One region of the Allobosea sp. GW823-FHT01F03 genome, then DNA from elsewhere that is predicted to be linked to it. Evidence: predicted binding sites of a transcription regulator. Region 1 holds the regulator's gene; each other region holds the start of a gene.
What was found. Region 1 encodes LexA, which represses DNA repair genes until DNA is damaged. Its sites were predicted from a motif close to TGTTCNNNNTGTGTTCNG; they were not measured.
Positions count from the first base shown of each region.

Region 2: the regulator LexA is predicted to act here: its motif matches at 5,659-5,676, upstream of uvrA (excinuclease ABC subunit UvrA).
Region 3: the regulator LexA is predicted to act here: its motif matches at 3,683-3,700, upstream of AC3RCC_RS24145 (DNA recombination protein RmuC).

Region 1 is NZ_CM179505.1:3,304,105-3,314,372, forward strand. Features, by position in the region: gene gltA (citrate synthase) at 1-770, opposite strand, end outside; gene gltX (glutamate--tRNA ligase) at 1,081-2,499, opposite strand; gene AC3RCC_RS15855 (ComEC/Rec2 family competence protein) at 2,749-4,935, shown strand; gene lexA (transcriptional repressor LexA) at 4,929-5,660, opposite strand; gene lpxB (lipid-A-disaccharide synthase) at 5,937-7,115, opposite strand; gene AC3RCC_RS15870 (LpxI family protein) at 7,112-7,981, opposite strand; gene lpxA (acyl-ACP--UDP-N-acetylglucosamine O-acyltransferase) at 7,978-8,787, opposite strand; gene fabZ (3-hydroxyacyl-ACP dehydratase FabZ) at 8,852-9,310, opposite strand; gene lpxD (UDP-3-O-(3-hydroxymyristoyl)glucosamine N-acyltransferase) at 9,400-10,268, opposite strand, start outside.
Region 2 is NZ_CM179505.1:2,896,445-2,906,712, forward strand. Features, by position in the region: gene AC3RCC_RS14015 (hypothetical protein) at 952-1,704, opposite strand; gene AC3RCC_RS14020 (hypothetical protein) at 1,701-2,321, opposite strand; gene uvrA (excinuclease ABC subunit UvrA) at 2,568-5,558, opposite strand; gene AC3RCC_RS14030 (MFS transporter) at 5,700-6,878, opposite strand; gene AC3RCC_RS14035 (GNAT family N-acetyltransferase) at 6,875-7,462, opposite strand; partial or broken gene AC3RCC_RS14040 (hypothetical protein) at 7,553-7,669, opposite strand; gene AC3RCC_RS14045 (LysR family transcriptional regulator) at 7,912-8,796, shown strand; gene AC3RCC_RS14050 (ABC transporter substrate-binding protein) at 9,072-10,067, shown strand; gene AC3RCC_RS14055 (ABC transporter permease) at 10,064-10,268, shown strand, end outside.
Region 3 is NZ_CM179505.1:5,045,971-5,056,238, forward strand. Features, by position in the region: gene dapE (succinyl-diaminopimelate desuccinylase) at 1-571, shown strand, start outside; gene AC3RCC_RS24125 (hypothetical protein) at 639-1,226, shown strand; gene truA (tRNA pseudouridine(38-40) synthase TruA) at 1,257-1,994, opposite strand; gene fmt (methionyl-tRNA formyltransferase) at 1,999-2,928, opposite strand; gene def (peptide deformylase) at 3,082-3,615, opposite strand; gene AC3RCC_RS24145 (DNA recombination protein RmuC) at 3,721-4,905, shown strand; gene AC3RCC_RS24150 (MFS transporter) at 4,984-6,225, shown strand; gene AC3RCC_RS24155 (OsmC family protein) at 6,235-6,744, opposite strand; gene AC3RCC_RS24160 (ATP-binding cassette domain-containing protein) at 6,840-7,565, opposite strand; gene AC3RCC_RS24165 (ABC transporter ATP-binding protein) at 7,739-8,521, opposite strand; gene AC3RCC_RS24170 (ABC transporter permease) at 8,532-9,362, opposite strand; gene AC3RCC_RS24175 (aliphatic sulfonate ABC transporter substrate-binding protein) at 9,382-10,268, opposite strand, start outside.

The DNA of each region.
Region 1 (10,268 bases):
ATGCCGGCGGCGATGCAGGCGAAGGGATTGGCGCCCGAGGAGCCGGCGAGGCGCACGGTCGAGGTCGAGGCGTTCTGCTCATGGTCGGCGTGCAGAATGAAGATCCGGTCGAGCGCGCGCGACAGCACCGGATTGACCTTGTAGTCCTCCGCCGGCACGGCGAAGCACATCCGCAGGAAGTTCGAGCTGTAGTCGAGCGAGTTCAGCGGATACACGAAGGGCTGGCCGATCGTGTACTTGTAGGCCATCGCCGCCAGCGTCGGCATCTTGGCGATCATTCGCATCGACGCGATCATGCGCTGCTGCGGGTCCGAGATGTCGGTGGAGTCGTGATAGAAGGCCGACATCGCACCGACCGAGGCGACCAGAACCGCCATCGGATGCGCATCGCGGCGGAAGCCCTGGAAGAAGCGGGCCATCTGCTCATGCACCATGGTGTGGCGCGTGACGCGATAGTCGAAATCGGCCTTCTGGGCCGCGGTCGGCAGATCGCCATAAAGCAGCAGATAGCAGGTCTCGAGGAAGTCGCCATGCTCGGCGAGCTGCTCGATCGGGTAGCCGCGATAGAGCAGAACGCCCTCGTCGCCGTCGATATAGGTGATCTGCGACTCGCAGCTCGCGGTCGAGGTGAAGCCGGGATCGTAGGTGAACATCCCGGTCTGAGCGTAGAGCTTGCTGATGTCGATGACCGAAGGCCCGATCGATCCAGATTTGACCGGCATGTCGACGGTCTTGCCGTCGACATTCAACTGACTCGTGGTTCCGCTCATGGATGCCGATCCTTTCAGGCTCGATCTCAAATCATCTCGGCGGCCGAATGTCGTTCCGACCGATCACTGGTCATCAGGCGCCGCCCGAAGCTCCACTATGCCGGCTCCAGGGCGGGATATGAGGATGCCGCTGCGGCGAAAAAGCGTTCATCAGACTGATTTTAAAGCGTTTTTGGCCGCGGCTGCTTCCATTGGGGAGCAGCCGCCACGCCGCGTTGCTAGACCATTTCCGAGAGGCGTTCAACAGCGAGAAACATGGCGGTGGCCGTGCGATCCCGCGCTGCGGTACTGCTGCCTCCGCCATGCCGGCTCAGGCGATGTCGGAGAGCCGCGCCAGGGCTTCCTCGCGCCCCAGCACCGCCATGACGTCGAAGAGGCCGGGAGAGGTGGTGCGCCCGGTCAGCGCGGCCCGCAGCGGCTGCGCGACCTGGCCGAGCTTGACGGCACTCGCCTCGGCGAATTCCCGCACGGCCGCTTCGAGCGCCGCGGGAGCCCAGTCCGGCAGCGCCGCGAGCTTCTCTGCCAGTTTCGGCATCCGCTCCCGCGCGGCATCGTCGAGCAGCGCCGCGGCCTTGGGCTCAAGGGCCAACGGGCGCTGGGCATAGAGATAAAACGCACTGTCCAGCAGTTCGACCAAAGTCTTGGCCCGCTCCTTGAGCCCAGGCATCGCCGCCAGGAAGCGGCGTTCGAGCGCCGGGTCGAGTTCGGCGGGCAGTCCACGGGCCGGACCGATCTCGGGCAGGATCGCCTTCAGCGCTTCAAGCAGCTCGCGATCCTCCGACTGGCGCATATAGAGCCCGTTCAGGCTCTCCAGCTTGGCATAGTCGAACCGCGCCGGGGAGCGGCCGATCGAGGACAGGTTGAACAGCGAGATCATCTCCTCGGGGGAGAAGATCTCCTGGTCGCCATGGCTCCAGCCGAGACGCAGCAGATAGTTGCGCAGCGCGATCGGCAGATAGCCCATGGCGCGATAGGCGTCGACGCCGAGCGCACCGTGGCGTTTCGACAGTTTTGCGCCGTCCGGCCCATGGATCAGCGGGATGTGCGACATGCTCGGCACCTTCCAGCCCATCGCCTGATAGATCTGCGTCTGCCGTGCCGCATTGGTCAGGTGGTCGTCGCCGCGGATGATATGGGTGACGCCCATGTCGTGATCGTCGACGACCACGGCGAGCATATAGGTCGGGTTGCCGTCCGAGCGCAGCAGGACGAGATCGTCGAGATTCTCGTTCTGCCAGACGACGCGGCCCTGGACCTCGTCCTCGACCACAGTCTCGCCGGTCTGCTCGGCCTTCAGGCGAATGACCGGCTTGGCGCCGGCCGGTGCGGTCGCCGGATCGCGGTCGCGCCAGCGCCCGTCATAGCGCATCGGCCGGCCCTCGGCCTTGGCCTTCTCGCGCATCTCGTCGAGTTCCTGCGGGGTCGCATAGCAATAATAGGCCTTGCCGGCTGCGAGCATCTGCTCAGCGACCTCGCGATGCCGGGCGGCACGCTGGAACTGGTAGACGGTCTGCCCGTCCCAATCGAGACCGAGCCAGGACAGGCCGTCGAGAATCGCGGCGATGGCGGCATCGGTCGAGCGTTCGCGATCGGTATCCTCGATGCGCAGCAGCATCTTGCCACCATGGCGGCGGGCATAGAGCCAGTTGAACAGGGCGGTGCGGGCGCCACCGATATGGAGGAATCCGGTAGGCGACGGCGCAAAGCGCGTGACGACCTCATCGCTCATGAAGAAGGACTCCGACGGAACGGGCGGATGAAGGGCGAGAGCCGGCTCATGGGCGGTCTCGGCCGGGGCTGACAACCGGCGCGGTCGCTGTAACATGGCTTTGCGGCCGCCGTTAAGCGTCTTCCTGTTCCGGTGGCGAAAGGGAGGCCGATGCTTTCCGCACCGCCCGGGCGTCGCCGAAAGGCCTCCGCGCGCGCCCTCGCCTGGCGGGGTGGGGCAAGGTGGGCGTATCGGCTGTCGCTGAGCCCGGTGTGGACCCCGTCGAACTGGTACGCCCCGCTCCGCGCCATGCTCGAAACCGAGATCGAGCGGCGGCGCCTCTTCAACTGGCTTCCGGTGCCGCTCGGGCTCGGCGTCGTCCTGTATTTCCTCGCCGATCGCGAGCCGAGCCCGGCGGCGCCGCTGGCCGGCCTCGCCCTGTCCGCGCTCGCCGCGCTGCTATTGCGCCACAGGCGCCGCGCCATGCTCGTCTGTGTCGCGCTAGGCGCACTCTTTGCCGGCTTCGGCGCCGGAGCCTGGCGGGCGGCGAGCATCGCGGCACCGGCGCTCTCCCGGCTCCATGTCGGCAAGATCACCGGTTTCGTCGAGACGCTGGAGCAGCGCGAGAAGGGCGTCCGTCTGGTCGTCCTGGTCACCGCCCTGCCGGGCGTCGAACCGCAGCAGCGCCCGAGGCGCGTCCGCGTCAGCACCATCGCGACGACCTTGAAGCCCGGCGATCACATCGTGGCGACCGCGCGGCTCCTGCCGCCGCCTGGACCGGCGCGTCCCGGCGGCTATGACTTCGCCCGCGACGCCTTCTTCCGCGGCATCGGCGCGGTCGGCAGCATTGCCGGAAAGGTCGCGCTGGCACCGGCGCCTTCTCGGCCGTCGCGGCAGCTCGCCTGGAGCATCGCCATCGACCAGGCGCGCAATGCGCTGACCGAGCGCATCGCCACGATCGGCGGCGGGCAGGCGGGCGCGATGGCGGCCGCCCTGGTGACCGGCAAGCGCGGCCTGATCACCGAACCGACCAATGACGATCTGCGCGCCGCCGGCATCTACCACATCGTCTCGATCTCCGGCCTGCACATGGTTCTGGCGGCCGGCACGATCTTCTGGCTGGCACGGGCGCTGCTGGCGCTGTCGCCCGGCCTCGCCCTCTTCTGGCCGATCAAGAAGCTCGCCGCACTCGCCGCCATGTTCGGCGCCACCGCCTATTGCGTTTTCTCGGGTGCCGAGGTCGCGACGGTCCGCTCCTTGATCATGACCCTGGTGATGCTCGGCGCCATCCTGGTCGACCGGCCGGCCCTCAGCATGCGCAATCTCGCTCTCGCCGCGATCATCGTGCTGCTGCGCGAGCCCGAGGCGCTGCTCGGGCCGAGCTTCCAGATGTCTTTCGGCGCGGTCGCCGCGCTGATCGCCTTCGCCGAGCGCTGGCAGGAGCGCTCACCCGACCCGGCCGCTGCGAGCTGGCCCTGGCCCTTGCGGCCGCTCTGGCTCTCCGCAGTCGGCATCGTCGTCACCACCTTGCTGGCGACGGCGGCGACGGCACCCTTCGGCGTCTATCATTTCCAGACCTTCAACCCGTTCGGCCTGCTCGGCAACGCGCTCGCTTTGCCTTTCGTCTCGTTGATCGTCATGCCGGCCGCGGTCTTCGGCGTGCTGGCCTATCCCTTCGGGCTCGACTGGCCCGCCTGGGCCCTGATGGGCTGGGCCTCCGGCCTCGTCCTGCGGCTCGCCCACTGGGTTGCCGGGATCGAGCGCTCGACAGTGGTGCTGCCGGCCTTCGACGCCCTGGCGCTCGCCCTGTTCGCCCTGGCGCTGCTCTGGCTGACCTTGTGGACGACGGCCTTGCGCTACCTGGCGGCACTGCCGCTCTGCGCCGGTCTGGCGCTCGCCACGGACCCGACGCGGCCGGACATCCTGATCGAGCGCGACGGTTCCGGCATTCTGGTACGCGGCCCCGAAGGGCGGCTCGTCCTCGCAGGCAAGCCGAGCCGTTTCGTCCTGGCGCAATGGCTCCATGCCGACGGGGATTCCCGCTCCCCGGACGATCCGGCCTTGCGAGAAGGCGCCGCCTGCGATGCGCGCGGCTGCGTGATCCGCCTCAGGGACGGCCGCAAAGTCGCCTACACTCGCGACCGCATCGCTATCGTCGAGGATTGCCTGCGCGCCGATCTCGTCGTGACGCCGCTCCATGCCAATGGCAGCTGCACCGCCCGGCTGATCGACCGGGCTGCGCTCACGCGTGACGGGGCGACGGCGCTGGGCTCCTCGCCTGGTGGAAACTGGCGCTCCTACACCGCCGAGGACGCGACGCGCCTGCGGCCCTGGACCCGGGCCCGGCCTGCTCCCGTCGCCGCGCCTTCGTCACCGGAGCCGGGACGCGCCCCTGCCACCTCGCTACCCGCCGCTGCAACGGCGGAGCAGGCGGAGGACAGCGGGTTGCTTCAGTAGCGCCGCATCAGATTGACGAGCCGACCCTGGATCTTGACGCGATCCGGGCCGAGCACGCGGGTCTCGTAGGCCGGGTTGGCGGCCTCCAGGGCAATCGAGGAGCCGCGCTTGCGCAGGCGCTTCAGCGTCGCCTCCTCGTCATCGATCAGGGCGACGATGATGTCGCCGGTGTTGGCGGTGTCCTGCTTGCGGATGACGACGGTGTCGCCGTCGAGAATGCCGGCCTCGATCATCGAGTCGCCGCGGACCTCCAGCGCGTAGTGCTCGCCGCCGCCGAGCATGTCGGCCGGCATGGAGACGCTGTGGCTGCGATCCTGGATCGCCGAGATCGGCGTGCCAGCGGCGATTCGACCCATCACCGGGATGGAAACGGTCGTGCGTCCGTTCTCCTCAGCGGTGGCGGGGCGCGGCTTGGCGAGGTTGGCGGCTGGGGCAGGCGGAGTCTGGCCGAGCCCCCCCTGCACGATGGACGGGCTGAAACGGGCGCGCTGCCCCGGCGCACCGCCGATTCCGTCCGGCATCTTGATGACTTCGAGTGCCCGGGCGCGGTTCGGTAGCCGGCGAATGAAGCCGCGCTCCTCCAGCGCCATGATCAACCGGTGAATGCCGGATTTGGAGCGCAGATCGAGCGCATCCTTCATCTCGTCGAAGGAGGGCGGGACGCCGGATTCGCGCAGGCGTTCATGGATGAAGCGAAGCAGTTCGAACTGTTTGCGTGTCAGCATGATCTCGCCGCCCAGCCTTTCGCATCGGAATCGAAACAAAGCACGAACAACATACCTGTTCGCCATGTGTTCCGCAAGAGAGGTTCAGCACGCTCTTGCAGGGCGTGAAAGCTGTCCTTCTCCTTGCACGCGAAGCTTTGCGGAGAACAAGGCAGCAAGAAGAGACGGAGCGGCGATAGAGCTCAGGCCGGCGATTCCGGGCACGATGATGGCCGTCGCGGCAGTGGGCTTGACCGCCGCGGACTGCCGATCCGCGGCGAATTCGGCGATCCCGCGCTACGATGCCGGCTGCTGCCGCAGCAGCGCCAGCGCCGCATCGACGGCATTGGCGGCCGGGCTCGGGCCGGCGCTGCGCATCCTGTGCTCGAGCGCGGCGAAACCGTCGAGCTGGCGGTCGCGCGCCGCACCGTCGCCGATCACCGCGGTGAGAGCCAGGGCCAGCGCGTCCGGCGTCACATCGTCCTGGATGAACTCGGGAACGACGTTCTCGCCGAGAATGAGGTTCGGCAGGATGACCGTCGGCAGCTTGATCAGGCGGCGGGCCAGCGCCGCCTCCCAGCCGGCACCACGATAGGCGGCGACGGTCGGCACCTGCGCCAGGGCGAGCTCGAGCGTCACCGTTCCGGAGGCGGCGAGTGCCGCGCGCGCCTGACGGAAGGCCGCGAGCTTGGCCGCCTCCCCCGTCACGATCTCGGGTTTCACGGGCCAGCTTGCGACGATCCCGGTAATGGCTTCGACCAGACGCGGCACGGCCGGCAAGACGAAGCGTGCCCGCGGCAATGCCCGGGCGATGCGCGCGATCGTCTCGCCGAAGGCGGGCATGAGGTGGCGGATCTCGGAGCCACGGCTGCCCGGCAGGACGAGGATAAGCGGCGCCTGCGCGTCGGCCCGAACCCTGGCCTCATCCGGCCCAGGGCGCAGTTCCGCGAGCCGCTCGATCAGCGGATGCCCGACATAGACGGTGTCTGGTCCGCCGAGACGCGCAAGCGCCTCCGGCTCGAAGGGCAGGAGCGCCAGGATCCTGTCGACATGCGGGCGCATGCGCCGCGCCCGGCCCTGGCGCCAGGCCCAGACGCTCGGGCAGACCCAGTGCGCGATCGGCACGGCAGGATTGAGCCGGCGCAGCTTCTTGTCGACGCGCAGGCTGAAGTCAGGCGCGTCGATCGTCAGCATCAGATCGGGCGCGAAGGCGGCAGCAGCCTGCGCCGCGTCAGAGATGCGACGCAGCAGCAATGGCAGGCGGGCAACGACCGGGCCGAAGCCCATCACCGCGATGTCCTCCTGGGGGAAGATGCTCGCCAAGCCTTCCGCCGCCAGAACCTCGCCTCCGACGCCGCGCAGCTCGAGCGGGCGCCCTGCAAGGCGGTGGCGAAGCTGCTGCACGAAACGCGCACCGAGCGCGTCGCCAGAGGCCTCGCCAGCGACGACGAAAAGCCGGAAGGGCGGCGTGCTCAAGGCACGCCCTCGATGAAGATGCCCACGGCATCGGCGCTCGCGGCCAGACGGGCACGATCGCCGACGAGCACACCTCCGGCCTTCACCGCAATTCCGGCGAGGCCGATCTCGGCGAGCCGCGCGACGGTCTCGGGGCCGATCGCGGGCATGTCGACGCGCAGATCCTGGCCGAGCTTCGGCGCCTTGACGAGGACACCATCGCCCTTTGCCAGCTTGAGGCGCCCTGCCCTCACCAGTCCGGCGACACGCTCGAGCATGGCATCGGTTCCCTCGGCCGCCTCGACCGCGATCACGCGATGATCGGCGAGGACCGCGCCCTGGCCGATATCGAAGGGCGACAATGCCGCCAGCAGGTCGAAGCCGCGTAGCAAGGCGCTGCGGGCAATTGGTGTCGGGACGATCCGCCCGAGAGCGCCGAGCGGCGCGACGATCTCCGGGGCCATCTCCGCCGGGCTCCCGACCCGGAACCCCTGCCCCTCGAAGAAACTCACGACCCCCCGAAGCAGATGGTCATCGCCGCCCTGGAAGGCGCGCGCGAAATGCGGCAGGTATTTCAGGGTCGAGAGCTCTGGCGCCAGCGCACCGAAACTCGGTCGCGGCAACGCCCCGACCATCACGATATCGGTGACGTTGCGGCGCTTGAGCGCACCGAGCAGGCGGCCGAGCTGGCCGAGCCGGTATTCCTGCGCTTCGCAGCCGGGAAAATCGGCGATGTTCGCCGCGCCCGAAAGCGCCGCGACATAGACCTCCGCCCCAGCCGCGAGCGCGTTGCGGGCGACATGGGGCGGGTATTCGCCGCTACCGGCCAGGATGGCCAGGCGCAGCCCGGCCCGTCTACCCGCCGTTTCGGCCGAGCCCGGGGTCACCGGTCCGGTGCGTTGACGTCGTGCGGCACGCAGATCGCCCGCTCGCCGCCGCTGCGGATGAAATCGAGGATCTCGTGGATCAACGGATGCGAGGCGAACTCGCCGGCGACGTCCTCAACCCGCTCCGACAAGGTGCCCTCATCGGCAAACAGCAGGCGATAGGCGCGGCGCAGCTCATGGATCTGCTCGCGCGAGAAACCGCGACGCTTCAGGCCGACCAGGTTGAGACCGGCCAGATGGGCCGGGTTGTCGCGCACCATGCCGAAGGGGATGACGTCATGCATCACCCCGGCGCCGCCGCCGATGAAGGCATGGTCGCCGACCCGGATGAACTGATGCAGGCCGGTGCCGCCGCTGACGATGACGAAATCGCCGACCGTGACGTGCCCGGCGCACATCACATTGTTCGAGAAGATGACGTTGCTGCCGATGATCGAGTCATGGCCGACATGCGAATTGGCCAGGAAGAGGCCGCGATCGCCTATCACGGTCTTCATGCCACCGCCCTCGGTGCCGGGGTTCATCGTGACACCCTCGCGGATCACGCAATCGGCGCCGATAGTTAAGGTCGATGGCTCACCCTTGTACTTCAGATCCTGCGGCGGATGGCCGATCGAGGCGAAGGGATAGACCTTGGTGCGGGCGCCGATGCTGGTGACGCCCGCAACCGCGACATGGCTGATCAGCTCGACCCCGTCTTCGAGCGTGACCTGCGGGCCGACGGTGCAGAACGGGCCGACGATGACGCCCTCGCCCAGCCGTGCAGCGGGGTCGACGACCGACATCGGGTGGATCGTGGCACTCATGTAAAGGGACCTGTGAACTTGGGTTCGGTCGAAAGCGGCGGCGCGGATCAGACTGCGTCGCGTCTCACATCACCATGGCGGAGAGTTCGGCCTCGGCGACGAGCACACCGTCGACCTTGGCCTCGCCGCGATAGAACCAGATATTGCGCTTGCGCGCGATCTTGGTGAGGTGGAAGCGCAGGCTGTCGCCGGGAACGACGGGCTTGCGGAACTTGACCTTGTCGATCGTGGTGAAAAGCACGGTCGAGACCGCAGCCTCGTCCTCGCCGCGCGAGCTGACCACCAGCACACCTGCGGTCTGGGCCATGGCCTCGATCATCAGCACGCCCGGAAAGACGGGACGGCCGGGAAAATGGCCAGTGAACTGAGGCTCGTTGACGGTGACGTTCTTGATGCCGATGCCGGAAGCATCGCCATCCATCTCGATGACACGGTCGACCAGCAGAAAAGGATAGCGATGCGGAATGCAGGCCATGATCTTCTGGATATCGGCCACGCCGAGCGATTTCGCCGCTTCCGTCATCGTGTTACTTCTCCCCAAGCGCCTACGGGCCGTGCCCCGGTCGCTCATTCTGTGCCATGAAAGCTGCACTGCCGGAAGCCGGCCGCAGATCAATCGCTTTCGCCGCTGCCCGTCGTCTTGCCACGTTTGGCGACGAGCTGCTTGAGCAGCGCCGATTCCCGCGCCCAGCTCAAAGCCGGCTGGGCCGGATAGCCGCCATAGCGCGCGCCGCGCGGAACATCGCCCGCGACGCCACTCTGAGCCGCCACCTGCGCGCCCATGCCGACGGTCAGATGGCCGGCAAGACCGACCTGCCCGCCCAGCACGACGAAATCCTCCAGCGTGCTCGAGCCGGCGATGCCGACCTGCGAGACGATGACGCAATGGCGGCCGATGACGCAGTTGTGGCCGATCTGGACGAGGTTATCGATCTTGGTGCCTTCGCCGATCACGGTGTCGCGGCTGGCGCCACGGTCGATGCAGCTGTTGGCGCCGATCTCGACATCATCCTGGATGATGACCCGGCCAACCTGCGGCACCTTCATGTGCCCCTTCGGACTCATGGCGAAGCCGAAACCGTCCTGGCCGATCCGTGCCCCGGGATGAATGATGACGCGGTTGCCGACGAGCGCGCATTGCAGGCTGCTACCGGCACCGATGCTGCAATCCCGGCCGATCCGGACCTGCGCCCCGATCACCGCGTGAGGGCCGATGATACTGCCGGCACCGATCTCGGCACCAGGCCCGATCACGGCGCCGGGATCGACGGTGACATTGGCCTCCAGCCGCGCCGTGGCATGCACGAATGCACCCGGCGCGACTCCGGCGGCGCCGAACATCGAGCCCGGCCGCAGCGCCTGCGGATGGAAGGTCGCGAGCAGCCTGGCGAAGGCGTGATAGGGCGCCGGCGTCACCAAGGCTACGGTGCCGGCCGGCACGCGATCGGCGAAGCGCGGCGAGACGAAGCAGATCCCGGCCG
Region 2 (10,268 bases), 410 kb from region 1:
TCGCCTCACCCGTCATGGTCGCCCTTGTGGCGACCATCCACGTCTTCGCGCCGGAACGACCGGGCGAACGGCGTTTCGGGAGCCAGCTTGCCGTTTGCGTCGCAAGGCGTGGATGCTCGGGACAAGCCCGAGCATGACGGGGTGGGGAACCTCGACCTTGCCTTCTCCCGGATGGGAGAAGGTGGCGCGGAGCGCTGGATGAGGGCCTGTGCTTGCCGCAGAAGGCCGCAGCGGCTCCGTTGCATTCAGATGATCCGCGGCGGGCCCTCACCCCTGCCCCTCTCCCATCCGGGAGAGGGGGTCCCCGCGCTCTGTCCTGGAAAGGGCGGTGCTCCGAAGCCTCCCGGGAGCGGGGACCCGCCGCAGGCGCCGACCCGCCCCTGGCATACCTCCGGACGGCCGCCCCGTATGGGTGATGGGTGAGGGGAGTCTACGGGAGGTTTTGGCGGCGGGGATAAGTTAGCTCAGCTTTTTTGCTGGTCTTTGGCTTCATGGCCGCTAACGTTCCTAGCGGATTCTGCCCAAACGCTTGGTAAGACAAGATTACGATATAGAAGATTCACGAATTCGGCTTGGTGTTTCTGACCATGAGGTTGCCATGGCTTTTCGATGGATAAGGAGGCGTGCGCATCACCGCTCACTAAGCGGCGGACGTTTCACCGCGGTGAGAGAAAGCTGGGTGTTGGTTGAAGGGTCTCAAAAAGAAACCAAAAGCTACCAGCATTCCTGCCCGGTTTGCGGTGCGACGATAGTAAGCACAAATATGCCAAACGGCGGATGGGTACATTTCGAGGGAGGCAAAGGCTTGGGTCGGATAAAGCACGCTTGTTTGCATAGGGGTGAGGGATTGTCTAAAGCGCGTGATAAAGATACATCTGATTTATTTGAGGAAATTGATGACAATTAATAGATGTTTTATTATATAATATTGAGTTTATTTCAGATCACATGTTAGCGCAATTTCAATATAACGTTTGCGACTAGATCGGTAATCATTTCGTCTGCAGAATGTTGCGTTATGGATACTCGTGATGGGTGTGCCGCCATGTTTCGGCGGCCAAGTTTTTCTCTAAGAATTTGTGCAGTATTCTTGTCTAGCAAGCCGCCGCTGCGCGCAGCCTCAATGAATTCAGATTCTTTTATTTCATCCGCATCTTCGCGATTTATGAGGAAAAGATTCTTTTTAGGGTACTTTGCAGCGATCCCCGCGTTCATTGATTTCAAACGCGCTGGGTCGGCAAAAACCCAATCCAAGACGTGACTGTAAGTTAAATTCCAAGCCATAACGACCGTCGCGCGGTAGGCTTTAACCCGATAGCAATTGAGTGCTTCTGTTAAAAATTCGCGCTCAGCCAAATCTGGAACTTGTGCGGGTAAGTCAGTGAGCGCCTTGGCAACAGCTATTACAGTTGGGTCATTCCCGAATCTTGCGTCCAAGACGCGTCGAACTGCTGCTGCGAGCCGATAGCCTCCTTTCTCTTTGATAAGCTGGGGCGGCTTTTTCGCCGCAAGGCGAGGTAGATACACGCTTAAATCAGGAGGATCGACGCCTGCATCCTTGAAGCACTGGCGCATGTAGGCACTATCTATAGCAGTTCTTTGCTGGCGTGCTTCAGCAAACCATGCAAGCGCGAGCAGTTGCTCTACTGCTGTGTTTCGATAAAAGCCGGGAATGGAACCCGCAAAATCGGCGACGCCGCTCAAGCTCCAGACCCCATCCTCTCGACACGTGCTATACCAAGATGATTGATTTCATACTGCCCCCGACCGGTGCTCTTCACCAATTGCTGTTGCTTCAACGAGCGGAGAATTGAGCCAAAATCATCAATGCCAGATGGCCATTTCATCGCCCGATAGCATGTATACACGTGGTTTGCGGTCACGATCTCGCCCGGCCGATGCTCTTTAAACCAAGCCAGAACCACGAGGTTTCGTTCCGTATCGTTCTTAGATGCGTGATTGTTCGCAAAAACCTCAAAAGAAGGTTCACTCGTCAAATCGAGGTCCAAGACTTTCATCGATATCGGTTTACGTACCTTTTGCTCTCGGGGCGCGCGAGGCGGCGCAAGATCGGCCGAAACTTCCTCTTCGGAACCTGCGGCCTCCCCATCAATATCCATTTCCGCCTCATGCTGGCCATTGGGCAGAACAGCAGACGTTAGAGTTGATGGAGTTCGTTGTTGGACGACGGTTGCGGTTGGCTTGAGTGCGTTCTGAATCGCCAGCGTAATTTGATTCAGATCTCCCTCAGGAATTTCAGCTTCGAGCATAATAAAGCGAATACGTGAGGTATTCCCAGATTTGACCGGCCCCTTAGCCATAACGCCCCCAGCTTGTGTGACGCCCAATGAAACAGATGATATCTCTTTCGACTATCCCTTCCGCAAGGGGTGTTGTTGGCGTTTTGTTCCCATTCCTTCCGGGGTAGCCGATTTCTCTGTGGACAGCTCAGGAATCAGCGACATTGGGGACGTTGTCGATGCCGTGTGGCGCGCTCACGCATTTGAGTCCGCTGGACCCCTAGCTGGCATCGATAGGCTTCTTTTGCCGCCAACTACGCGCTGCTTTCACTCCGCCGCCTGCCTCGCCCCCTTGCCCTTCAACGGCCGCCGCTCCAGCACCTCCTTGAGGAAGCGCGCGGTGTGGCCCTTGCCGATCCGGACGACATCCTCCGGCGTGCCTTGGGCCACGACCTCGCCGCCGCCGTCGCCGCCTTCGGGGCCCATGTCGATGATCCAGTCGGCGGTCTTGATCACTTCGAGATTGTGCTCGATCACCACCACGGAATTGCCCTGCTCGACCAGCTCGTGCAGCACCTCCATCAGCTTGGCGACGTCGTGGAAGTGCAGGCCGGTGGTCGGCTCGTCGAGGATGTAGAGGGTGCGGCCGGTGGCGCGCTTGGAGAGCTCCTTGGAGAGTTTTACGCGCTGCGCCTCGCCGCCCGACAGGGTGGTGGCCTGCTGGCCGACCTTGACATAGTCGAGCCCGACGCGGGCGAGCGTCACCATCTTGTCGCGGATCGACGGCACGGCCTTGAACAGGTCCTTGGCCTCCTCGACCGTCATGTCGAGCACGTCGGCGATCGAGCGCTCGCGATATTTCACCTCGAGCGTCTCGCGGTCATAGCGCTTGCCCTTGCAGACATCGCAGGTGACGTAGACGTCGGGCAGGAAGTGCATCTCGATCTTGATGACGCCGTCGCCCTGGCAGGCCTCGCAGCGGCCCCCTTTGACATTGAAGCTGAACCTGCCTGCTTGATAGCCGCGCGCCTTGGCCTCGGGCAGGCCGGCGAACCATTCGCGGATCGGCGTGAAGGCGCCGGTATAGGTCGCCGGGTTCGAGCGCGGCGTGCGGCCGATCGGCGACTGGTCGATGTCGATGACCTTGTCGAGATGCTCCATGCCCTCGATGCGCTCATGCGGGGCAGGGTGCTCGATCGAGCCGTTGAGCTTGCGCGCGATCGCCTTGTAGAGCGTGTCGATGACCAGCGTCGACTTGCCGCCGCCCGAGACGCCGGTGATGCAGGTGAACAGGCCGAGCGGGATGTCGACCGTGACGTCCTTGAGGTTGTTGCCGCGGGCGCCGACGATTCTGAGGCTCCGGCCCTTCTGCGGCTTGCGGCGCTTGCCGGGCACCGCCACGCTCATCTCGCCGGTGAGGTATTTGCCGGTGAGCGAGTTCGGGTCGGCGAGGATGTCCTGCGGCGTGCCCTTGGCGACGATCTCGCCGCCATGGATGCCGGCGCCGGGGCCGACATCGACGACATAATCGGCGGTGAGGATCGCGTCCTCGTCATGCTCGACCACGATCACGGTGTTACCGAGGTCGCGCAGGCGGCGCAGCGTGCCGAGCAGGCGCTCATTGTCGCGCTGGTGCAGGCCGATCGAGGGCTCGTCCAGCACATAGAGCACGCCGGTGAGGCCGGAGCCGATCTGGCTGGCGAGGCGGATGCGCTGGCTCTCGCCGCCCGACAGCGTGCCGGAGGCGCGGGCCAGGGTGAGGTATTCGAGGCCGACATCGAGCAGGAAGGTCAGCCGGTCGCGGATCTCCTTCAGGATGCGCGGGGCGATCTCGTTCTGCTTCTTCGAGAGCTTGCCGGGCAGAGCGCTGACCCAGGCGAGCGCGTCCTTGACCGAGAGCCGCGAGATCTCGCCGATATGGCGCATGTCGAGCTTGACCGCCAGCGCCTCGGGCTTGAGCCGGAAGCCGTTGCACGCCGCGCAGGGCGTCTCCGACATGAAGCGGCCGATCTCCTCGCGGGCCCAGTCGCTCTCGGTCTCCTTCCAGCGCCGCTCCATATTGGTGATCACGCCCTCGAAGGGCTTCTTCACCTCATAGGCGCGCAGGCCGTCATTGTAGGCCATGCGCACGGCCTCGGTGCCGGTGCCGAACAGGATCGAGTCCTTGGCCTGCTGCGGCAGCTCCGACCAGGGTTTTGTGGTCGAGAAGCCGAAATGCCGGGCGAGCGCATCGAGCGTCTGGCCGTAATAGGGCGAGGTCGACTTGGCCCAGGGCGCGATCGCGCCCTTCTTCAGCGAGAGCGAATGGTCCGGGACGATCATCTCCGGATCGATCCGCATCTCGTGGCCGAGCCCGTCGCAGGCCGGGCAGGCGCCGAACGGATTGTTGAACGAGAACAGCCGCGGCTCGATCTCGGGGATGGTGAAGCCGGAGACCGGGCAGGCGAACTTCGAGGAGAAGGTGACGCGCTTGGCCTCGCCATTCTCCTCCTTCTCGTCGGCATATTCGAAGACGGCGATGCCCTCGGCGAGGTCGAGCGCCTGCTCCAGCGAGTCGGCGAGCCGGGCGCCGAGATCGGGCCGGATCACGATGCGGTCGACCACCACGTCGATGTCGTGCTTGAACTTCTTGTCGAGGCTGGGGGCGTCGGCGATCTCGTAGAACTCGCCATTGACCTTGACGCGCTGGAAGCCGCGCTTCAGCCAGTCGGCCATCTCCTTGCGGAACTCGCCCTTGCGGCCGCGCACCACCGGCGCGAGCAGGTAGCCGCGGGTCTTCTCCGGCAGCTCGACCAGGCGGTCGACCATCTGCTGCACGGTCTGGCTCTCGATCGGCAGGCCGGTCGCCGGCGAATAGGGGATGCCGGCGCGCGCCCAGAGCAGGCGCATATAATCGTGGATCTCGGTGACGGTGCCGACCGTCGAGCGCGGGTTCTTCGAGGTCGTCTTCTGCTCGATCGAGATCGCCGGCGAGAGCCCGTCGATCTGGTCGACATCGGGCTTCTGCATCATCTCGAGGAACTGGCGGGCATAGGCCGAGAGCGACTCGACATAGCGGCGTTGACCCTCGGCATAGATCGTGTCGAAGGCGAGCGAGGACTTGCCCGAGCCGGAAAGCCCGGTGAACACCACGAGCTTGTCGCGGGGAATGGCGAGGTCGACATTCTTGAGATTGTGCTCGCGAGCGCCGCGCACGGAGATGATGCGGGCGTTGCGGTCGGCCGCCGAATCCTGCTCGGCCTTGCGGTCGAACATGTCTTCCAGCGTCGCGGCCTGTTCGGCGAGCGTGGCCTTCTGGGCCGAGATCTTGCGGGCCATTTCGGTGTCCGGTTCGGGTAAGCCGTAGAGATAGGGCAAATGCCGGGTCCTGCCAGTGCGGCCCGACGAAAGGCTGGCATGAGTAGCACGCAGCCGCGGATGTTGCTGCATTGTTCTTGTCGCGCTTGCTGACAGGCGCTGTCAGGAGCGTGGCAGGCTGCGGAAGCGTCGCCGCAGCAGGAAAGCGGAGACCAGCATGGCGATCGCCAGCGTCCCGGACAGGACCAGCGCCGCCGAGGCGCCATGGCGTTCGATCAGCAGGGCATAGCCGAGCGGGGCTGCGGCCGAGAGGAAGAAGCCGGGCGCCAACAGACGCCCGACATAGGCGCCATAGCTCTTCGGATCGAACAGCATCAGCGGCAAGGTGCCGCGCGTGATCGTCAGCACGCCATTGCCGGCGCCGTAGCAGAAGGCGAAGGCGAGCGCGGCAAGGGCGCTCGCGCCGCCGGCAAGGCCGAGGACGAAGCAGAGCGGCAGGACGAGGCAGGCGACGAGGTTGAGGTCGAACGGGCTGGTCCGCGCGCCGAACAGCACCTCGCCGAGCCGCGCCAGCGACTGGCCGATGCCGCGCGTCGCGCCGATCCAGACCGCGGCCGCGGCGGGCAGGCCGAGCCCGGCGAGGATGCCGATCATATGGGCGGACATGCCGGCATTGAGGATGCCGGCGAAAGTGACGATCAGCGCATAGAGCAGGCCGGCGAAGCGGGTATCGGCCGGGCTGAGCGCGATGGCGGGCTTCGCGGCGGCTGCGCCAGGCTGGGCCCGCGCCGAGGCCGCCGGCAGCGTCAAATGCAGCGGCAAGGTGAGCAGCGCGAAACCGGCATAGACCAGAAGCGCGCCGCGCCAGCCGAACTGCTCGGCGAGGATGTGCCCCAATGGCCAGAACACGGTCGAGGCGAGGCCGCCGAGCAAGGTGATCTGGGCGATCGGCCGGCGGGCGGCACTGCCGCCGATCCGGGCCAGGGCGGCGAAGGCGGCGTCGTAGAGGCTGAGCCGCATGGCGAGGCCGAGACAGATCCAGGCGGCGTAATAGGCGGGGATCGTCTGGGCGAAGGCGAGGCCGGCGATGCCGGCCGCCGTCAGCAGCGAGCCCAGGCACATCACGGCGCGGCCGCCATGGCGGTCGATCAGGCGGCCGACAGTGCCGGAGGTCAAACCCATGACCAGGAGCCCAGCCGAGAGCCCGCCATGGATGATCGCCTGCGACCAGCCGAGCTCGCCGGCGATCCGCTCGCCGAAGGCGCCGACCAGGTAGTACGAGACGCCCCAGGAGATGAGCTGCGCCAGCCCGAGGCAGAAGACGGTGCTGCGGGGGATCACTTGGCCGATCCGACCGCCCATGGCTGTGGCAACGTCTGGTCGCCCGGTCCGAGGCTGCGCTGCATCAGCACGGTGTCGACCCAGCGGCCGAGCTTGAAGCCGGCGGAACGCAGGGTGCCGACCGGCTCGAAGCCGAAGCGGCGGTGCAGGCCGATCGAGCCGGCATTGCCGCTGTCGCCGATTACCGCCAGCATCTGGCGCCAGGGGCCGGCCTCGCAACGGGCGATCAGCGCGCCGAGCAGCGAACCGCCGATGCCGCGGCCGGCCTGTCCTTCTGCGACGTAGACCGAGTCCTCGATCGTGTGGCGATAGGCCGGGCGGGGGCGGTAGAGGCTGGCATAGCTGTAGCCGACGACGCGGCCATCGAGCTCGGCGGCGAGATAAGGCAGGCCGAGCCCGAGCACCGCCTGCCGGCGCGCCAGCATCTCCTCGACGCTCGGCGGCGTCTCCTCGAAGCTGGCAAGGCCGTGCAGGACATGGTGGCTGTAGATCGCCTGGATCGCGGCCATGTCGTCCTCCTGGGCATCACGGACGAGGATGGGCGCCGTAGCGTTGCCGGTGAACTCGGAGGTGGTCATCGTCATGGTTCCGGCCCGGCCGGGCCGCCTTTCCGTCTGGTCGGGGCGCCCGGTCAGCGCCTCCCGTCGCGTCACGCCGATATCGGCGAGCTGGTGGTCGTCGAGGTCGCGCAGGGCCCGCAATTGCTGATAGCGCGAATGCCGGGAGGCGCCGAGATAGGCGGCGGCCTCGCGCAGCACGCTTCGCCCTGCATCGCACAGCCTCGTTTTCATGAGACGCCGTCATTCCGGCCGCTGCGAAGCGTAGCGCCGGAAGCCATCTTTGGGCTCGGCGTCCTGCGATCGATTCCGGAGCTGCGCGCCTGTGGCGCTTGTCCGGAATGACGTGACGCCAGATCGCAGCAGCGCATGACCTTGCGACAGCCTCCAACTTCTCAACCGGGTGTCAGCTTGCGCTTTGCCCAGCCATAAATGAAGCTTCTCGAAATTATGCAGAGCATAAGAAACTCTTTGAGATGCGCGACCTCCGCCTCGACCAGCTCGACAGCTTCCGCCAGGTGATCGCGCTCGGCAGCTTCTCGGCGGCGGCCGAGAGGCTCGGCCTGAGCCAGCCGGCGGTCAGCCTGCAGATCCGCGAGCTCGAACGCCGGCTGGGCGTGACCCTGATCGAGCGCGTCGGGCGCCGGGCGCAGCCGACCGCGGCGGGCACCGAACTGCTCGACCATGCCGGGCGGATCGAGGCTGCTGTGGCAGCGGCGCAGGAGGCGATGGCACGCCACGCGACCGGGGCGATGGGCCGGGTGCGGATCGGCACGGGCGCCACCGCCTGCATCTTCCTGCTTCCGCCGCTATTGCGAGACCTGCGCCAGCGCCACCCGACGCTGGAGATCACGGTCAGCACCGGTAACACCTCGGATATCGTCAAGGCGATCGAGGACAACCAGATCGACATCGGCCTGGTCTCGCTGCCGGCCGCCGGTCGGAGCCTCGACGTCACCCCTCTGCTGGAGGATGAGTTCGCCGTGATCGCTCCGCCGGGCATGGAGCTGCCGGCGCGCCTGACGCCGGAAGCGCTGGCGCGCCTGCCTGTCCTGCTGTTCGAGCCCGGCGGCATCACGCGGCGCATCGCCGATGAATGGTTCGCCCGTGCCGGCGTGACGCTGAAGCCGGTGATGTCGCTCGGCAGTGTCGAAGCGATCAAGCGGCTGGTCGGTGCCGGCCTCGGCTGTGCCGTGCTGCCCGGCATGGCGGTGCGCGGCGAAAGCGAGGGGCTGGTGGTGCGTTCCCTGTCGCCGCGGGTGCACCGCACGCTCGGCCTCGTCCTGCGCAAGGACAAGCCGCTGCATCGCGGCCTGCGCGAAACGCTGAAGGCGCTGCGGGCGCTGGGCACGCCCGGCTGAGCGCAAACAGCAACAAGCCCTCATCCTGAAGAGCAGCCGATAGGCTGCGTCTCAGGATGAGGGCTTGGAGCATGGGAAGCTTTCGCCCAACGCTGCTGACAGGCGCGGTCGGCGGGGCGGTCCATGCCATCACCCGTTTGCGCAGTGCCCTGGGCGGGAAGTGGCGCTAAGGTCGTCGCCTGCCGGGCGGAACATTTCGCTCGCTTTCGCGCTTCGTGGACATGCCCAACCGTCAAGTGCCCGGACCGGGGCACAGCAGCCAGCGGGGGATCGTCATGATGAAAGCCGTTCTGCGCACTGCAACTCTGCTGCTTGGTCTCGGGCTGGCCGCGCCCGCTCTCTCCTGTGAGCTCGACAGGCCGCTGAAGATCGCTGGGCTCGACTACGATTCCGCCGCCTTCCACACAGCCGTGGCTCGGGCGGTGGTCGAGAAGGGGTTTGGCTGCAAGGTCGAGCGCGTGCCGGGCGTGGTCGCGCCGCTGGTCAACGGGCTGGCGCGCGGCGATGTCGACGTGATCATGGAGATCTGGCTGGCGAACCCGGTCGAGGCCTGGACCAGGGCGGAGGCCTCCGGCAAGGTGATCCCGCTCGGCACGACCTTTCCCGACGCCAATGAGGGCTGGTACGTGCCGCGCTATCTCGTCGAGGGCGCGGATGCCAAGGCGAAGGACCTGAAGACCGTCGCCGATCTCAAGCGCCACAAGGCGCTGTTCCCCGACCGGGAGGAGCCGGGCAAGGGGCGCTTCTACAATTGCGTCGCCGGCTGGGTCTGCGAGGGCATCAACACCAAGAAGCTTACCGCCTATGGGCTGGCGGACGACTATAACAATGTCCGTGGCGGCTCGGGCGAGGCGCTGGTCGCGGCGATCGAGGCGAACCTGAAGCGCAGGCAGCCGGTGCTGTTCTACTATTGGAGCCCGAGCTGGCTGATCGGCGCCTATGATCTGGTCAAGCTCGGGGAGCCGGCCTTCGACCCGGCGATCTGGGCCGAGCTGAAGGCGAGCGACAAGCCGACCAGGGCGACCGCCTACCCGGTCAGCAAGGTGGTGATCGGCGCCAATCTCGCCTTCACCCAGTCGGCGCCGCAGCTGACGAGCTTCTTCAAGAATTACGGCATCAGCAGCGCGCTGACCTCGCAGATGCTGGGCGAGGCCCGCAAGGCCGGGATCACACCGGAGGAGCAGGCGCTGCGCTTCCTCAAGGACCGGCCGGATGACTGGCGCCATTGGCTCACCGCCGAGGTCGCTGCGAAGGTTCAGGCCGGCTTGTGAGCGCTGGCCTGCTGCCTGATCTCGGCAAGCCGCTCCAGGGCGTCGTCAACCGGCTGGTCGATGCGCTGGTCACCGGTTCCGGCGACAAGCTCGATGCCGTTTCGGACGGGCTGACCGCGCCGGTCAGGCTGCTCGAAAGCGCGCTCGCGCAGGTGCCGCCGGAGGCGGGTATCGTCCTGGTCGGGCTTGCGGCCTGGCTCG
Region 3 (10,268 bases), 1.7 Mb from region 1:
CGGCTATCCGCATCTGGCGCAGAACCCGATCCGCGGCATGGTCCGCCTGCTCGCCGGGCTCGATGCGAGCCCGCTCGACGCCGGCACGGAGCATTTCGACCCGAGCAATCTCGAGGTGACGACGCTCGATGTCGGCAACCCCGCATCGAACGTAATCCCGGCGCAAGCCAAGGCGGTGTTCAACATCCGCTTCAACGATCTCTGGACGCCCGAGACGCTCGCCGCCGAGATCGAGCGCCGGCTGCGCGAGGCAGCCGGCAACACCGCGCGCTACGAGATCACCTTCGAGCCGACCAACGCGGTCGCCTTCCTGACCAAGCCCGGCCCCTTCGTCGCCATGGTCGCCGACGCGGTCGAGGCCGAGACCGGCAAGCGCCCGGCGCTCTCGACGACGGGCGGCACCTCGGATGCGCGCTTCATCAAGAATTACTGCCCGGTCGTCGAATACGGCGTCGTCGGGCAGACCATGCACCAGATCGACGAACGCGTCGCCCTCGCCGATCTCGCGGCCCTGGAGCGGATCACCCATCGCCTGCTGAGCGCCTATTTCGCCGCAGCACCCACGGCTTGACGGAACCTTCCCGGCTCGACATGCTTTAGACGAAAGTCTAATGCCGTCGAACCCGGAGGGTCTGGCCATGAGGCTTGCTGCCGACGATGTGACGCGCTCGCTGCGGGCCTCATGGCGCCTGCTCTCGGCCGACGCCAAGGCCCTGCCCGATCTCGACCTTTCCCGCGACGGATTCTGGCGCTCCTATCTGGCGCTGGTCCTGACGGTTCCGGCGATCATCCCGGTGCTGGCGGCCGAGCGGGTGCTGGCCGGCCTGCCGAACACCGGCCGCCTCTTCGACGCCCCTCTCCTGCTCGCCTCGGTGATCGCAGCCCAGCTTCTGGCCGTCATCACCGTGCCGGCTCTTCTCGTGCTGCTCGTGCCGGGGCTGCGGCAATCCCCGCGCTTCACCGGCTTCATCATCGCCTGGAACTGGGCGAGCATTCTGTCAGCCGGGCTGATCGCGGTACCGGCAGCGGTCTTCGCGCTCGGCTGGTCGCATGGCGGCATCGCGGTGATCCAGGCCCTCGCCTTCGGCACGATCATCCTGCGGCTGCGCTATTGCGTGGCGCGCGCCACGTTCGGTGCCGAAGCCCGTATTGCCGGGGCGATCGCCTGCGCGAGCCTGCTCGCCGATTACGCGATCATCAGGACTTTCGGACTCGCCGGGTTCTGAACCTCAAGCCTCGGGCCGCGGAAGCGCGGATCAGTAGTCGACACCGTCGAGATAAAGCCCGCAGGGCGGGGCGAGCGCCGCGCATTGCGAACGGTCGCGCGCCGCCAGCACCTTGCCGACCTTGTTCTCGGGCCAGCGCCCCATGCCGACCATCTTCAGGCAACCGACCATGGAGCGGACCTGATGGTGCAGGAAGGAGCGGGCATGGGCGTAGACCACGATCTCGGCGCCCTCGCGCCGGCAATCGAGCCGGTCGAGCGTGCGCAGCGGGCTGTTGGCCTGGCATTCGGCGGCGCGGAAGGTGGTGAAGTCGTGATGGCCGAGCAGGGCCTTGGCGGCGCGGTCCATCGCCTCGTGATCGAGCCGGACCGGAACATGCCAGACGCGGCCGGCATCGAGCGCGGGCTGCGCCCGGCGGTCGAGGATACGATAGATGTAATAGCGGCGCTTCGCCGAGATACGGGCGTCGAAGCTGTCCGGCACCGCCTCGGCGCTCAGCACCGCCACCGGCAGGCGCTTCAGCCTGGCATTGCTGGCGTCGCGCACGACATCGGTGCGCCATTCGCGCTCGAGTTCGACATGGGCGACCTGATGGGTGGCATGGACGCCGGCATCGGTGCGCCCGGCACAATGCAGCCGCACGGGGTGGCCGCAAAAGGCCTCGACGGCCTCCTCGACGCTCTGCTGCACGGAGGGGCCGTTGAGCTGGCGCTGCCAGCCCGAGAACGGACCGCCATCATATTCGATGACGAGCTTGTAACGCGGCATCGCGCTAGAGCTTCGCACCGGCGCTGAGCCGGGCGCCGCGCAGGAACTCGCCGCCGCTCATCGGCGCACGCCCGGCGCGCTGGACCTGGAGCAGCTTCACCGCCCCGACCTTGCAAGCGACAGTGCCCTCGTCATCGAGCAGGGTGCCCGGCTCGGCGGCGCCGCCGGCGCGTGCCGTGCGCAGCAGCTTGAGCCGCTCCGGGCCCTTGCCGAGATCGACCTCGACGAAGGCGCCGGGAAAGGGCGAGAGACCGCGCACGAGATCGTGCACCTGCTGCGCCGGCCTGGTCCAGCTCAGCCGCGCCTCCTCATTGCCGATCTTGCTGGCATAGGTGACGCCTTCCTGCGCCTGCGACGTGAAGCGCAAGCCCCCACGGCCGAGCGCCGCCAGGGCCCTGACCATCAGGTCGGCGCCGAGCACGGAAAGCCGGTCATGCATGTCGCCGGCGGTGGCGTCGCTGTCGATGGCCAGGCGCTCGACCATGCCGACCGGGCCGGTATCGAGCCCCTCCTCCATCTTCATCACGCAGACGCCGGTCTCGGCGTCGCCGGCCATGATCGCGCGCTGGATCGGGGCGGCGCCGCGCCAGCGCGGCAGCAGCGAGGCGTGCAGGTTGAGGCAGCCAAGCTCGGGAACCTCGAGGATGGCCTTGGGCAGGATCAGGCCATAGGCGACGACGACCGCGACATCGGCCTGGTGCGAGGCCATGATCTCGGCCGCCTCGGCGCTCCTCAGCGTCTTCGGCGTGAAGACCGGGATGCCGAAGCGCTCGGCGGTGCGCTGCACCGGCGACGGCTTCAATTCCATGCCGCGCCCGGCCGGGGCCGGCGCGCGCGTATAGACGGAAACGACCTCATGGCCCTGGCCGATGATCTCGGTCAGGGTGGGCACGGCGAAGTCCGGCGTGCCCATGAAGATGACGCGCAAGCTCATACGCGGAATTTACCCCAAACGCGCCCGGCATTCCGGGCGTAGCGAAGCGAAGACCCGGAAGCCATCGAAGGTCTCCGGCATTCTACGATGGATTCCGGAGCGGGGCCGCTCACGCGGCTCGTCCGGAATGACGGTGTGTTTCGTCGCCCTGGCCTAGGCCGCGCTCTCGCGACGGGCGGCCTTGGCGAAGCGCTTGGTGACGCGCTCGCGCTTCAGGCGCGACAGATGGTCGATGAAGAGAATGCCGTTGAGGTGGTCGATCTCATGCTGGAGACAGGTGGCGAGGATGCCGTCGGCCTCGATCTCCTGCGTCGCGCCGTCGAGATTCATGTAGCGCACCTTGACGCGGGCCGGCCGCTCGACCTCCTCGTAATATTCGGGGATCGACAGGCAACCCTCCTCGTAGACGTTCATCTCTTCCGAGTTCCAGATGACCTCGGGATTGATGAAGACCATCGGCGCCTTCGGCGTCTCCTCGTCCTCCTCGCTCTTCTTCGAGACATCGATGGTGACGAGGCGGACCGGCTCGCCGATCTGGATGGCGGCAAGGCCGATGCCGGGCGCGTCATACATCGTCTCGAGCATGTCGTCGGCGAGCTTGCGGATATCGGGCGTGACCGAAGCGACGGGTGCCGAGACCAGCCTGAGCTGGCTGTCGGGCAGGATGACGAGGGGGCGAATGGCCATGGGGCGCTCTGGAGCAGGAATAATGAAGGTTCTCGCGACATAAGCACTTGTGCGGGAGCGGTCAAACTGTTCCGCTTTTGTTCGAATTGATATAGGATCGCCGGCATGAACCAGACCGCTTTCCTCCTGCTCGAACGCCCCGTCAGCTGGGGCGAGGCCGCTTTCGGCTTCGCCGGGCTCGTCCTGCTGCTCCTGTCGCTGGCGCTGCTCTCGTCCTGGCGCAGCGGGAGGCGGCACGCAGCGGAGGCCGGCGCAGCCGCCGAACGCGCCCGCGAGATGGACGACAAGGTCGCCGAGATGAACCGGATGCAGGCCGAATTGACCGGGCGCATGCAGACCATGGCCGAGATCCTCTCGACCCGGCAGGGCGACCTCGCCCGACTCGTCGCCGACCGGATCGACGGACTGCGCCAGCAGGTCGGCAGCGGGCTCGAACAGAATGTCCGCCAGACCACCGAGCATCTCGGCAAGCTGCAGGAGCGGCTCGCGGTGATCGACAGCGCCCAGAAGAACCTGACCGAGCTGACCGGCGAGGTGGTGACGCTGAAGGAGGTGCTCGCGAACAAGCAGGCGCGCGGCGCCTATGGCCAGGGCCGGATGGAAGCGATCATCCGCGACGGGCTGCCGGCCGCGTTCTTCTCGTTCCAGCCGACGCTGTCCAACGGCCGGCGGCCGGACTGCCTGGTGACCCTGCCGGGAGACGGGCGTGGCCTCGTCATCGACGCCAAATTCCCGCTGGAGAGCTTCACGCAACTGCGCGCGGCGCGCGGCGAGCAGGAGAAGAAGGCCGCGGCGGCGCGGGTGCGCGGCGATGTCGGCCAGCACATCAAGGACATTGCCGAGCGCTATTTCCTGCCCGGCGAGACGCAGGACATGGCGCTGCTGTTCGTGCCCTCGGAGGCGCTCCATGCCGATCTGCACGAGCATTTCGACGATCTGATCCAGAAGGCGCACCGGGCCAGGGTTATGATCGTCTCGCCCTCGCTACTGGCGCTGGCGATCCAGCTGATGCAGTCGCTCATCCGGGACGCCCGCATGCGCGAAGAGGCGCAGGTGATCCAGTCCGAGGTCGGCAAACTGCTCGACGACGTCCGTCGCCTCGGCGAGCGGGTCGACAAGCTCGATACGCATTTCCGTCAGGCGCAGGAGGATGTCGGCCTGATCAAGACCTCGGCCGGCAAGGTCACCGGCCGGGCCGAGAAAATCGGCGCATTGGAGTTCGACGACGGCCCTGGCAGTCAGCCGAGCCTGCCCTTCGTGCGGGAAACCCGGCTCAAAGCGGCAGAATAAACCCGCACCGCCATCTGAAGATCACATTCCCGCGTAGTCCTGCGCAGCCCGCCCCCGCTGCTCAGGAGATCGCCCGGCGTGCTCGTCCAGATCGGAACCCTCATTGCCGCAACCAGCGTCGTCCAACTCGCCAATGGCTTCTTCAACACCTTCCTGTCGCTGCGGCTGACGACTGAGAGTTTCGGCCCGACACTCACCGGCATCGTGCTCAGCGCCTATTTCATCGGCTTCTCGGCCGGCGCCGTCGGCAGTGGCCGCATCATCCAGCGCATCGGACATATCCGCGCCTATGCCGCCTTCGCCGGCATGGTCGTCGTCGGCACGGCCGGAATGGCGATCTTCGTCTCGCCGCTCGGCTGGATCCTGTGCCGGATGGCGATCGGCATCGGCTGCGTCGGCCTGTTCATCACCACGGAGAGCTGGCTCAACGCCAAGGCTCCGCCGGACCAACGCGGCCGGATCTTCTCGATCTACATGGTCGGCACCTTCCTGGCGCTGGCGGCCGGGCAATTGCTGATCGGCTCGTTGCCGATTGCCTCTATGACGCCGTTCTTCATCATCATCGCGCTGTTCGCGCTGGCGCTGATGATGGTCAGCGCGACGCGCGCGGAGGCACCTGCGCTCCCGGCGGAGGCTTCACTGCCCTATGGCGAGCTGACCCGGCAGGCGCCGGTCTCGGTGCTCGGCTGCGTCGTATCGGGGATCGTCACCAGCGCCTTCTACGCACTGGTGCCCGCCTGGATGGCACGCAACGAAATTCCCCAGGAGACAATCGCGCTGTTCATGCTGGTCGCGGTGCTCGGCGGCTTCGCCTTCCAGGTCCCGGTCGGCAAGGTTTCGGACCACGGCGACCGGCGGGTCGTACTCGCCGGGCTCGCGATCGGCTTTTCGGCCGCGGCCCTCCTGATCCAGCTCGTGCCGCCGAGGCTCGCCTTCGTGCTGCCGGTCGCGGCCCTGCTCGGCGGCTTCATGTCGACGCTCTATCCGGTCAGCGTCGCCCATGCGCTCGACCGCATGCCCCAGGACCGGGTCGTGGCGGTGAGCGGCCGGCTGATCCTGGTCAGCGGCATCGGCTCGGCACTGGGGCCGATCCTCGGCGCCCAGGTGATGGGCCAGCTCGACATCAACGGACTGCTCTATTTCATGGCTGCCGCGACGGTCGCGCTCGCCGCGGTCGCCGGCCTGCGTATCAGGCACCGCGCGCCGCCGGAGCAGATGGCGGAGCGGCCTTTCGCCATCATCGACCCGCTGGCGGCGCCGATCTCGCAGGAGCCGGAAGCGACGGACGCGGACGGAACGCCGCGTCCGCTGCCCGCCTGAGCCGGCGGCTCAGGCGGTCTGCAATGTCGCCGACAGCTCCGGCTTGACGTTCAGCGTCTGGAAGACGACGCAATAGCGCTCGGTCAGCTTGAGCAGGCTGTCGAGCTTCTCCTGCGGGGCGTCGGTCTCGACGTCGAAGAACAGGCGGATCGCCTTGAAACCCACGGCGGCGTCCCTGGCGACGCCGAGAGTGCCGCGGAAGTCGAGATCGCCCTCGGCGCGGACGATGCCCTTCTTCAGCTCGATCTCGAGCGCGGTCGCGACCGCCTTCAGCGTGACGCCGGCACAGGCGACCAGCGCCTCCAGCAGCATGTCGCCGGAGCAGAGCTCGGCGCCTGTGCCGCCAGTCGCCGGGTGCAGGCCGGCGAGCGCGATGGCGCGGCCGGTCTCGACCTTGCAGGCGATGTGCTGGTCGTCGAGCTCGCCCTTGGCCTTGAGGGTGATCACGGCCGCGTCGGGGGCTTCGCGATACTTGTCCTTGAGCGGGGCCTGGAGGGCGCGAAGCGCGGTGACGTCCATGATGACTTGTCCTCGTTCGAAACGGATACCGGCAGGATTTACCGCATCGGACAGGAAAGTGGATGCGGTTTTCGGCAGGGTCTCTGGCTGCCGCGTCAGGCGGCGGCTTCCGCCTGCTCCGGCAGCGCGGCACCGCGTTCCTTTTCGAGCGAGTGGCGCAGTTCGCGCCGCAGGGCGACGAAGCCGACAGAACGGGGATCGCGCGGATACGGCAGGAGATTGTCGAGCCGGAAGGCGAGCGGACCAGGCGCCTGCGGCAGGACCAGAATCCGATCGGCGAGACGGACGGCCTCCTCGACGGAGCCCGTGGCGATCGCGACCGCCGGGCGACCCTGCCGACAGAGGTCCGCGAGAGGCTCGGCGAGGCGCTCCCGCGCCTCGTCGTCCAGCGCAGCGAAGGGCGCATCGACCAGCAGCAGCTTCGGACGCAGCAGCGACAGCCGGGCGATCGCCAGCCCCTGCAATTCGGCCGGCGAGAGCGCGCCCGGGCGACGATCCGCCAACCCGCCGAGGCCGGCCCGGACCAGAGCGTTGGCGATCAGCCCCTCGCGGGCGAAGGGTGTCGTGCCGGCGAGGCCGAATGCGAGGTTCTCGGCAAGGTTCAGCCAGGGAAAGAAGCCGGGCCGGGCAGCGAGCAGCCCCAGTTCGGCTGTCGGCACCGGATCGGCTTCGGCATCGAGGCCGGCCAGAGCGCGCAGCAGAGCGCTACGACCTTCAGCCTGCCCGCCGAGCAAGGCGACGACCTGCCCCGGCGCCGGGCGCAGCGCAGCCGCGTCGAAACCGGCGGCGAAGAGCTTTGACTCATTGGATTTGGCTGACATGGCGCGTTTCCTTCCCAAGCAAGGCGGAGGGAAAGCGCGCGACGGCCACGGCCGTCATCTCGTCTCCCACGCTTTAGCGGCATTTATTTCGCGCCCGCAAGCTGAGGCTCAAATCGGCGCGTATTCTTTATTACGGCCTCACTGTCCGTTTTGTCAAACACGCAAGCCTGACGTCACCACCACAGCCCGGCATTGGCCGCCGTCTTCTGCTGCCGGGGCTGGTCGTCGCGCAGCGAACGGTCGAGCGTGCGCAGCACCTCGCGCTTGGCGGCCTCGAAGGCGGGCGAGAGGTGGTCACGCGGCCGGGCCTGTGGGTTCTCGAGCTCGTCGAAGACGCCGCCCGGCCTCGGCTGCATCACCATGATCCGGTCGGCCAGCGTCACCGCCTCCTCGACATCATGGGTGACCATCACCACGGTCGGCCGGCTCTCCTGCCAGAGCGCCAGCAGATGCTCGTGCAGGCTGGCACGGGTTGTGGCGTCGAGCGCCGAGAAGGGCTCGTCCATCAGCAGGAGCTTGGGGCGGGTTATCAGGGCGCGTGCAATCGCGACGCGCTGCTGCTGGCCGCCGGAGAGCTCGCGCGGCCAGCGCTTGTCATACCCGCCGAGACCGACGCGCTCGAGCGCATGGCCGACGCGGTGCCGGCGCTCGGCGGATGCGAGCTCCGACAGGCCGAAGCCGACATTGTCGGCGACGCTGAGCCAGGGGAAGAGCCGCGGCTCCTGGAAGATCACCCCGACATCGGCGCGCGGTTCGGAGATCGCCTTGCCGTCCAGCACGATCCGGCCCTCGCTCGGCCGGTCGAGCCCGGCGACGAGGCGCAGCAAGGTGGTCTTGCCGCAACCGGAGCCACCGACGAGGGCGAGGATCTCGCCCGCCGCCACCTCGGCGGTGATGCCTGCGAGCGCCCTGGTGCCGTCGGCATAGGTCTTGGAGAGGTTGTCGAAGGTCAGCATCGCCACAGCCTCAGAGCTTGTCGCGGGCCGTGTCCTGCCAGCGCAGGAAGGGGCGTGCGAGCGCGACGAGCACGCCGTCGGCGAGCTTGCCGAGCACGGCGAAGGAAATGATGGCAGCGATGATGGTGGCGGGCCGGCCGAGTTGCTGGCCATCGACCAGGAGATAGCCTAGGCCTTCGCTCGCGCCCATGATCTCGGCGGCGACGACGAACATGAAGCCGAGGCCGAGGCCACCGCGCAAAGCCGTGAACCAGTCCGGCAGGATCGCCGGCAGCAGCACGCGCCGGACCATGGCGAGCCGGCCGAGGCGGAAGACGCGACCGACCTCGACGATCTTGCGGTCGATCGAGAGGATCGCGGCTGCGACGCCGAGATAGATCGGGAAGAAGACGCCGACCGCGATCAGCGCCACTTTCGAGGCCTCGAAAATGCCGAACCAGAGGATGAAGAGCGGCACCCAGGCGATCGAGGGAATGGCGCGCAGCGCCTGCAAGGTCGGATCGAGCAGTCCGCGCGCTACGGGCAGCGCCCCGGTCAGCGCGCCGAGCACCGTGCCGGCGAGGGCGCCGAGGCCGAAGCCGGCGAGGACGCGCCAGAGCGTCGCGGCGGCATGGGTGGCGAGCTCGCCGCTGGCGGCCAGCTCCCAGAGCGTCGCACCGACCACGCTCGGCGGCGGCATCAGCCGGCCATTGGCCAGGCCGGCCCTGACCAGCGCCTCCCAGATCACGGCGAGCACGACCGGCAGCACCAGCCCGGCGAGCCGCAGTTGCGCCCGGCCCGCCCGCTTCGCCGGGGCGGCCTCGGGCGCCGCTGCCGCCGTTCCGATCTCGATCGCGCTCATCGTCGCAGGATCACGCCGCTCAGTTGGTGGCGGCGAAGCGCCGGTCGAGCAGCGCGTCGACCGCCGCCTTCACATCCGTGCTCGCGGGCAGCACCCCGGCCTGCTGCAAAGCGAGGCCGGCGGCGAGGATGGTTTCGGCCTGGGCCGGCCCGATATTGCTGTGGGTCAGCTCGGTGCGGGTGAGCTGGCGCTCGATCACCGCATCGGAGAGCTTGGTCGCCTCGACCAGCGCCTTCCTGACCTCGGCCGGGTTGGCGAGGGCAATGGCGCGCGCCTCCTCATAGGCTTTCAGCACCTTGCGGACGAGTTCCGGGTTCTTTTCGGCGAACTCCTCGCGGACATTGAGCACGCCCCAGGTGTTGTCGGCCGCCTTGCGGTGGAAGAGCCTGGCGCCGCTCTCGATCTCGGCAGCCGCCATCAGCGGGTCGAGCCCCGCCCAGGCCTCGACATCGCCGCGCTCGAGCGCGAGGCGGCCATCGGCATGCTGGAGCAGGACGAGCTTGACGTCCTTTTCGGTCAGGCCGGCATCGGCGAGCGAGCGAACGAGGAAGATGTGCGGATCGGTGCCGCGGGTGACGGCAACGCGCTTGCCCTTGAGATCGGAAACCTTGGTGATCTCACTCTTGGCGCCGGTGACCAGCGCCGTCCATTCCGGCCGCGAATAGACATAGATCGACTTGATCGGATTGCCGTTGATCTTGCCGATCAGCGCGGCGGCGCCGGCGGTCGAGCCGAAATCGAGCGAGCCGGCATTGAGGAATTCGAGCGCCTTGTTGGAGCCGGCCGAGAAGACCCAGCGGACCTTGATGCCATCGGCCTCGAGCGCCTTCTCGAGGATGCCGCGCTCCTTCAGGACGAGGCCGACCGGATTGTAGGTCGCATAGTCGACGCGGATTTCCTTCGGCG